4 regions of the Nocardia brasiliensis ATCC 700358 genome follow, and region 1 is predicted to be linked to each of the others. Evidence: riboswitches for the same ligand, from Rfam matches in the RefSeq annotation. Region 1 holds a riboswitch; each other region holds the start of a gene.
The links. Region 1 has a riboswitch for S-adenosylmethionine ahead of O3I_RS25595 (2OG-Fe(II) oxygenase). Riboswitches for the same ligand answer to the same signal wherever they lie in the genome.
Positions count from the first base shown of each region.

Region 2: linked by a shared signal. The riboswitch ahead of O3I_RS02115 (aminotransferase class V-fold PLP-dependent enzyme) and the one ahead of O3I_RS25595 (2OG-Fe(II) oxygenase) in region 1 are both predicted to bind S-adenosylmethionine.
Region 3: linked by a shared signal. The riboswitch ahead of O3I_RS11810 (amino acid ABC transporter permease) and the one ahead of O3I_RS25595 (2OG-Fe(II) oxygenase) in region 1 are both predicted to bind S-adenosylmethionine.
Region 4: linked by a shared signal. The riboswitch ahead of O3I_RS05265 (bifunctional o-acetylhomoserine/o-acetylserine sulfhydrylase) and the one ahead of O3I_RS25595 (2OG-Fe(II) oxygenase) in region 1 are both predicted to bind S-adenosylmethionine.

Region 1 is NC_018681.1:5,826,491-5,828,685, forward strand. Features, by position in the region: gene O3I_RS25590 (tRNA-dependent cyclodipeptide synthase) at 1-16, opposite strand, end outside; gene O3I_RS25595 (2OG-Fe(II) oxygenase) at 19-792, opposite strand; SAM riboswitch class IV at 944-1,062, opposite strand; gene O3I_RS25600 (TetR/AcrR family transcriptional regulator) at 1,223-1,819, opposite strand.
Region 2 is NC_018681.1:473,278-475,472, forward strand. Features, by position in the region: gene O3I_RS02110 (LysE family translocator) at 152-790, opposite strand; SAM riboswitch class IV at 889-1,002, shown strand; gene O3I_RS02115 (aminotransferase class V-fold PLP-dependent enzyme) at 1,051-2,195, shown strand, end outside.
Region 3 is NC_018681.1:2,635,883-2,638,077, reverse strand. Features, by position in the region: gene O3I_RS11815 (hypothetical protein) at 1-719, opposite strand, end outside; SAM riboswitch class I at 1,018-1,112, shown strand; gene O3I_RS11810 (amino acid ABC transporter permease) at 1,372-2,195, shown strand, end outside.
Region 4 is NC_018681.1:1,215,590-1,217,784, reverse strand. Features, by position in the region: gene O3I_RS05275 (MFS transporter) at 1-333, opposite strand, end outside; gene O3I_RS05270 (TetR family transcriptional regulator) at 449-1,153, shown strand; SAM riboswitch class IV at 1,195-1,305, shown strand; gene O3I_RS05265 (bifunctional o-acetylhomoserine/o-acetylserine sulfhydrylase) at 1,399-2,195, shown strand, end outside.

The DNA.
Region 1 (2,195 bases):
GCGTGGTGGTGGTCATCGTCAGCTCCAAACCTTCAGCGCGGCAGCCGGATCGCTCACACCGATGAACAAACCGATGGTGATGCGCGGGCGATCCTGTGACGGCGCGACCGCGTGCACCCGGCGCGGATCGATGAAGATCGCGTCGCCGACCCGCGGTGTGATGACCAGCGCGGGCTCGCCGACCTGCGCCCGATTGATGCCGTACACCCGGTCGCCGGAACGATCCCGGTACTCGTGCTCGTCCGGGTAGTCGTCCCAGATCTCCAGTTCCCCGCCCTGATCCGGCACGTCCAGATAGACGTTCACCGACAGCTGGCGCGTGATCCGAACCGCGAAGTCCGCCGGCAGGTTTCGGCTCACGTTGTCGGTATGCGGCTCGAGATCGACCCCCGCGAGTTGATAACGCGCGACACCGGCGAAGAAAGCCTGCCCGTCCTGGCGCAGCAGACTCGCACCGGACGGCCAGATCTCGTCGAGCAGCAGCCGAAGATCGTCCGCGGGATACGAATACGGCGCGGCGATCTCGCGCAGGCGCTCGATATTGTCCCGGGCGTGCTCGAAGTACTGCGCCCGGCCGCTGTCGGTGCTGGTCTCCGAGAAGGCGTGACCGATCCGGCGGAACTGCGGGTCGGTGGCGAGCGGACCGTGGTCCTGCCTGCCCACGAACGCCTTTCGCAGATGTTCGAGCGCGTCCGGCCGGACGAACCCCGACAGCCGGACGGCGTGCACGTCTCCGTTCAACAGTGCGGTCAGGGACGCACGGTCGAATCCCTGCCTGGTGGTGTCCAACACGCGTTCTCCGAGAGATGGCGTGGCCGTAGTCATGTCGTTCCCCTCTGGTTGTCGCTCTATGGACCGGGCACAGGCCCAGGCAGGAGAAGAGAGTTCGGTCAGTAGACATGGTTCGACCCCCAGTTCTCGAGAGGGCCCCAGTTCTCGACGGAGCCCGCGCTTGCCCGGGCCGCGGTGAGCGGCTCGGCCTGGTCTTGACCCGGGGCACCCCGCCGCGGATGGAGGGTTGCCGGCCAGCTAGCCGGGGACTTGACGCTGGCACTCTTGACCTGGCTCAAGAATCCGCCACGGCAGAACCGTTGTCACGCTTTAGAATCGCGCTGAGTTTCAAGATCCCGAAGGAGCCCTCCGGTCAGGTATTCAGGCCCGCCCGGATCGCCCGCTCCACCGGCGAGTAGTCGCCGTCCGGCCAGCGCCCACCAACGGCGGTTCAGCCTGATGCGGCGGTCCAGGTGTGGGTCCAGGTGCGGGCTATGCGGCGGGCTCGTTCTGGGGAGATGCGGGTGGGTTCGGTGATGGTGGCGATGGCCAGGCCGTCGAGGAGGGCGAGGAGTTCGGCTGCGGCGTCGGAGGATTCGGCGGCGCGGGCGGGGTTGACGCGGGCGAGGACGGTGGCCAGCAGCTCTTCGGTTTCGCGCCACTGGGTGCGGTGCAGGGCGGCGATCTCGCGGTCGTGGGTGGCGCGGGCGACGAGCGCCAACCACACCCGGGTGAGGCGGTCGTCGGGGGTGGGGCTGAGCAGCAGTTCGGTGAGGCCGAGCAGCTGATCGGCGGGGGCGAGGTCGGCGACGCCGGACTGCCGGAACCGTTCGGCGGCCTGGGCGCGCACGTGATGCCACGCGGAGAGGAGCAGTTCGGTCTTCGTCGAGAAGTGGTACTGCACCGTGCCGATCGAGACGTTCGCGCGCGCGGCGAGATCGCGGATGCTGACGCCTTCGATACCGCCCTCGGCGATCGCGTCGGCCAACCGGTCCAGCAGCTGGCTGCGCCGGTCCGTGCCGTCGACGGCAGTGCGGCTTTCGACCATCTCGACCCCTCTCGTTCCACTCGAAGCGGACTCGTCCCAAGTGCACCGTAACGCCTGCGGCCGTTCCAGACGTGGGACACTACCGATGGCTCTCATACGTACGTCCGACAGCAACATATAATTACAGCTCGTGCTCTAATACGTTCGTATAGTATGCTTCCACAGCCGATACGCACGCAGACCGGACCTCCTATGCGAACCCGCGTGTCCAGCGCATCCGCTGGCACTGCTGGCCATCCTCGCGGCATGGACGTTCTGGTACAGCAAGCGCTGGCGTACGAGGCAATCCGCAGTCCTCGCAACAGATTTCGAGATGAGCCGGTGAGCTAGGTTCTGTCTCGAAGTGGTGAGGCGGGCCATTAAGCAGCTGCACCGC
Region 2 (2,195 bases), 4.1 Mb from region 1:
GATTTCCAGTGGACACGCCGAAGCAACCGCTGGTGGGCGGGCTGTCCGGCGGGTTCGCTGGCCGATCGCTACGGCCGGGTGGTCACAGCGATGTGATTCCGCTCATCGGCTTGGTGATCTTGCAGCTCAGAGCGTTTCGGGGCGCTCGGGATCAGGCCGCGGAGGCCGCCGTGCCGATTCCGAGGGTCGCCAGGATTGCCGCGCTGGCCTGTTCGAGACGCTCCCGGATCTTCGGCCGGCGCAGCAGCGCGACCGCGCGGGAGGCGACCAGGGCCAGTAGCACCATCTCTACCGCGGCGATCGAGGATTCGACGGCGCCGAGCGCCAAGGTGTTGGCGAAGGTGACCTCGGTGAGGAACTGGGGGAGCACGGCGAGATAGAACAGGCCCACTTTCGGGTTGAACATGCACGAGACCAGACCCGCGGTGAACGCCGAGCGAACCGACGCGCGGGCGCCCGCCGCGGCCTGCGCCGCGTCGTCGCCGTGCAGGCCGGCCCGGCGCGCCCGGCGCTGTTCCAGCAGCGCGCGAATTCCCAAGTACACCAAGTAGATTCCGCCGACCACCTTGAGTATGCGATACGCGGTCGCGGACTGTTCCAGCAGCGCCGCGACGCCCGCCGCGACCACCACCGCCCACACGATGCCGCCCACTGCCGAGCCGATCGCGGCGGCGATCCCCGGTCGCGCGTCCACGATCGAGAAGCGCAGCACCAGGAACGAATCCGGGCCCGGGGTGATCGAGAGCAGGACGCATACGCCGATGAAGCTCAGCAGCAGGGAAAGCGACATTTCCTGAATCTGGTCCTCGGTCGGCGTCCGCGCAAGGTGTTTTCGGCGGTGTGGGCGCGTGTTGACAGGGCGGGGCGGTGTCTGTCAATCTCGGGACAGGTCATGAGTACCAGCGTTCAGCCCCGGCTTGCTGGTCGGCAACCCTCCTCCGCGGTGGGGTGCTCCGGGTGACGACCGGGCCGTCGCCCGACCGGGTGCGGCAAGCGCGGACTCGATGAATCTTCCAGATCATGGGTCCCAGAGCCGACGGGATTTTCGTGATGACTGCTGTTGTGGACCAGACCTGTGCCGCCCTCGCCCGGGTTTCCGGTGACGACCTGCGGGTGCCGCTCGTCCAGGGCGGAACCACCACCTACGCCAACTTCGACTACGCGGCGAGCGCACCCGCGTTGGCCCAGGTCACCGACCGCGTGCAGCAGCTGCTGCCGTTCTACGCGAGCGTGCACCGCGGCGCCGGCTACGCCTCGCGCATCTCCACCGAGTGCTACGAGGCCGCGCGCGGCTCGGTGACCCGCTACCTGGACGCCGCCGACGACCAGGTCGTGGTGTTCACCCGCAACACCACCGACTCGCTGAACCTGCTCGCGTCCTGCGTGCCCGGCGACACCGTGGTGCTCGACATCGAACATCACGCCAACCTGCTGCCCTGGACCCGGCACGGACGCCGGGTGGTGCAGGCCGCGGCGACCGTCGAGGAGACCATCGGCCGGTTGGTCGCGGAGCTGTGCAGCAAGCCCGCCGCGCTGCTCGCGGTGACCGGCGCGTCCAACGTGACCGGCGAGGTGCTGCCGCTCGAGCGCCTCGCCACCGTGGCACACCAGTGCGGCGCCCGCATCCTCGTCGACGCCGCCCAGCTGGCTCCGCATCGTCGAATCAGCCTGCGCGACACCGGGATCGACTACGTCGCCTTTTCCGGGCACAAGCTGTACGCGCCGTTCGGGGCGGGCGTGCTCGTCGGTCGCCGGGACTGGCTCGACCGGGCCGAGCCGTACCTGGCCGGTGGTGGTGCGGTCCGCGAGGTCAGCACCACCGGTGTCGAGTGGGCGGCCGCGCCGCAGCGGCACGAGGGCGGTTCGCCCAACGTGCTCGGCGCCGCCGCGCTCGCCGCCGCCTGTGACGCGCTCTGTGAGATCGACGCCGAAACCCTTGCCGCGCACGAACACCGACTCGCCGATCGGCTGCGCGAGGGCCTCGCCGCGATTGCGGGCGTGCGCCTGCTGCGCATCTGGCACGACAGCCCCGACACCGTCGGCATCGTCGCCTTCACCCTGGACGGATTCGTCCCCGGCCACGTCGCCGCCTACCTGTCCGCCGAACACGGCATCGGCGTGCGCGACGGCCGCTTCTGCGCGCACCCCTTGCTCGCCCGCCTCGACCTCGACGGCGCGCTCCGCGCCAGCATCGG
Region 3 (2,195 bases), 3.2 Mb from region 1:
ACGGTGGGGAGGAAGAGGCAGGTGTCGGTGCCGTTTTCGACCGTGCCGAAGACAGCGGCCAGGACGGTGCCGGAGCCGGTGTCGACCGGGACCGCGCGGATGCCGCCGACCGGGAGTGCGGCGGCGAAGAAGTCTTGGACGGCGCGTTCGGCGAGGGGGCGTAGGGCGGGCGGAACCTCCGGGGGCACCATCGCGCGGAAGACATCCGAAAGCGAACCCATCGACGCCATGCCCCCGCGCCCGGTGGTCACGTTCATCCAGGCGACCCGCATCCCGCCGGTGTCCACGCTGTCGCGACCGAGCCCATACGGCATGAAGGTGAACATGGTCTGCCCCGCCTTGACGGCGGACATGTCGATCCCGGGCAACGTGATCGCCGTCTTCGGCCACGGCCCGGGCACGGCCCCCGCCACCGCCGGCGCCAACCCCAGCGTCGTCCCTTCCGAGCAGAACGCCGCCGCCGTCGGATACAGAAACGGCTGCATCCCGAACGCCCGCAACCCATCCACCGCAGCCTGATAAGTCCCGAACAGATCCGACGCCGTCGTCCCGGACTGACCGGCCCGACCCCCGGGCGGAACAGGCGCAACCGAAGCCTGCGGCGCGGCAGCAGGGGACGCGGCGGGGTCAGGGGTGGCGGCGGCTGGGGCGGTCGCGGCAAGGGTCAGGGCACAGGCCGCGGCCGCGGTGAGCATGGTGAGGCGGTGTGCTGCGGCCACAGGGACCTCTTCTCATCGTCGACACGACCGGGAGATGAACGGTACTCCGGCAAACGTCGGCACCACGAGAAATACGACATCGCTACCTTCTGGCGTGTCGTGCGCACTCCCCGTCCCGCGGCCCGCTCCACCGCGCCCCCGCCACGCTCAGCGCATGTTCGGCTATTGGTTATAGCGGGGGGTGGGCAGGGGCGGCAAGGTCTACGCTCACGGTGATCGGTTTCCTTGTGTCGGGGTTTGCGTGCTGGGCATGATAATTCGGCTCGACCCTGGCATCGCCCGATGTCCGGATCGGCGTCAACCATCCAGAGCGACCGAGAGACCTGGCTCGTCGACGTCGCAGCAACCCCCCGGTTCACCGGGTGCGGGTGCTTCCGCCGGGACCGATGGAGGAACCGAAGTGATCAGCTCTGCTGTCCGCAGTACCCGGTGGGGTCGCCGGCATATCGATCAGTGCAAGGTGACCGCCCAGAGCTGTCGGGGCTGACCCGCAGCCAGAGTGTGCACCCGTCGCTGGCCGGGTGATGCGACCGGCGCCCGACGCGGCGCGGTCACGTTCGTTCTTCCGAAGGACCCCGACCATGAGTGAGCGCAGCGAGCGACCAGCTGCCATGGCCGTCGAGACGCCGCCGAACCTCGGCGGGGTGGCGTCATGAGTGCGTCCACCGCCCCCGAAGCTCTGACCGGCGAAACCACCGTGGACGCGAAAGCACCACGCGCCGAACACGAATCCCTGTCGCAGACAGCCGCCCCGACGGTGGCCAAACCCTGGCATCCGTGGCGGTGGGTGATCAGCGCGATCGCGTTGATCCTGCTCGCCCAGTTCGTGCACGGCCTGGTGACCAACCCCGGCTGGGATTGGCCGACGTTCGCGAAGTACATCACCGCGAAATCGGTGCTGTCGGCGCTGCGGGTGACGTTGGAGCTCACCGCGTGGGGTACCGCGCTCGGCTTCCTGCTCGGCACCGCGCTGGCCATCGCGCGCCTGTCGAACAATCCGGTGCTGCGGGTGATCTCGTGGTGCTACATCTGGGCGTTCCGCTCGATTCCGCTGATCGTGCAGCTGCTGTTCTGGTTCAACATCGCCTACCTCTACCACACGCTCTCGGTCGGGATCCCGTTCGGCCCCGCGTTCTTCACGTTCGAGGTGAACGGCGTGATCAGCGGTTTCACCGCGGCGGTGATCGGGCTCGCGCTGCATCAGGCCGCGTATTCGGCCGAGATCATCCGGGCGGGCATCATCTCGGTGGACGCTGGTCAACTGGAAGCCGCTGCGGCGTTGGGTATTCCGCGGGTGCGACAGTTCCGCACAATCGTGGTCCCGCAGGCGATGCGGTCTATCCTGCCGAACGCGACCAACGAGGTGATCAGCCTGTTCAAGGGCACCTCGATCGTGTCGGTGATGGCGATCGCCGAACTGTTCTATCAGGTGCAGGTGATCTACGGCCGCAACGGCCGGGTGGTGCCGCTGCTCAT
Region 4 (2,195 bases), 4.6 Mb from region 1:
CGCGAGACCGGCAAGTGCCGACGCGGCCGCGAAGCCGATCAGACCGACGATGAAGATCCGCCGTCGGCCGAGGTAGTCGGCCAGCCGCCCGCCGAGCAGCAGCAGGCCGCCGAAGATCAGCGTGTACGCCGTGAGCATCCACTGTTTGTTGCCGTCGCTGATGCCGAGGTCCTGCTGCGCGAAGGGCAGCGAGATCGTCACGATGGTGGCGTCGAGCACCACCATGAGCTGGGCCAACGCGATGACGCCGAGGGCGAACCAGCGCGCGGAACTGCCTTGTTTTTCTGGAACTGCTACCGCTGTCGCAGTGTCGGTCACTGTCTTCTCCCTCATATCGAAGTGTTGCCATCCTGGCATTGCGCGACATTTGGCGTCAAGAGAAAAATGTCGTAACACGACAGTTGTCTGTTAATGACACGATCCGACCCGATTGCGATAGCATGGATGCATGCTCGAGTCACCGACGCCGACGAGTGCGAACGCCGCGGCCCCCACGCCGCAACCCCACCCCGGCCTGCGCGAGCGGAAGAAGCAGCAGACGCGGTTGCGCATCATCGAAGTCGGCCTGAATCTGTGCGACGCACAGGGATTCGACGCGACCACGATCGAACAGATCGCCCACGCGGCCGATATCTCGCCGCGCACCATCAACCGGTACTTCGAGAGCAAGGAAGACATCGTCCTCGGGCCGGTGGTCGACTTCGGCGCGGCGGTCGCGCACACCCTGCGCGAACTGCCGCACACCGGGAACGAACTGCACGCGTTGCGCGAAGCGTTCCTGCGGGTCGTCGACAGCGCGTCGACGAACGACAGCACCGACCCGGTGACCTTCCGCCAGTTCCAGCAGATGCGGCGGATCATGCGCAGCAGCGCGGCGGTCAGCACCCGCAGCATCGACCACGCCGAGAGCAAGAACGCCGCGATCGCGAGCGTGCTCGCCGAGCGGCTCGACACCACGCCCGACGCACTGCCGGTACGGCTCATCCTCGGCACCTGGCAGCTGATCGGGCACGTCGGCATGGAATGTCAGGAGGCAGTCTTCGACGACGATGATCTCGAGGGCGCGGCCCAGGCCGCGCGCACGGCCTTTACCACGACATTCGACGAGTTCCTGCGCTTGTGCTGCGGTACCGGTAGCGCCGCCGCGGGGTGAGGTTGCGGCGGCCGCGGCCGCGCCGGTTATGATCGCGGTCAGGTCATGAGTACCAGCGCCAAGCCCCGGCTCGCTGGTCGGCAACCCTCCAGCAGCGGTGGGGTGCTCCGGGTGATGACCCGGCTCTCGACGGTCGAGAGCAAGCGCGCTTCCAGGAGGTTCCCGAAATGTGTTGTTGTTCTGCGCCTGCGCCCCGATAACCCAGCAGTTCTGGCGAGCAACCTTTTCTTTGGAGCAAAACCGACATGACTGACCCCACCGTGTCCGAGGTCGATCCGAGTCAGTGGTCCTTCGAGACCAAGCAGGTGCACGCGGGCCAAACGCCCGACGCCGGTACCGGCGCCCGGGCCCTGCCGATCTACCAGACCACCTCGTACGCCTTCCGCGATACCGATCACGCCGCCGCGCTGTTCGGCCTCGCCGAGCCGGGCAATATCTACACCCGGATCATGAACCCCACGCAGGACGTGGTCGAGCAGCGCGTCGCCGCGCTGGAGGGCGGCGTCGCCGCACTGCTGCTGGCCTCCGGGCAGGCCGCGGAGACCTACGCGATCCTGAACCTGGCCGCGGCCGGCGACCACATCGTGTCCAGCCCGCACCTGTACGGCGGCACCTACAACCTCTTCCACTACACGCTGCCCAAACTCGGCATCGAGGTGTCCTTCGTCGACGACCCGGACGACCTCGAACAGTGGCGCGCCGCGATCCGGCCGAACACCAAGGCGTGCTACGGCGAGACCATCGCCAACCCGAGCAGCGCCATTTTCGACATCCCCGGCATCGCCGCCGTCGCGCACGCGGCCGGGCTGCCGTTGATCGTGGACAACACGGTGGCCACGCCGTATTTGATCCAGCCGCTGGCGCACGGCGCCGACATCGTGGTGCACTCGGCGACCAAGTACCTCGGCGGACACGGCTCGGCTATTGCGGGCGTTATCGTCGACGGCGGCACCTTCGACTGGACGGTGACCGACGCGCAGGGACAGTCCCGCTACCCCGGTTTCACCACCCCGGACCCGAGCTACCACGGCGCGGTGTTCGC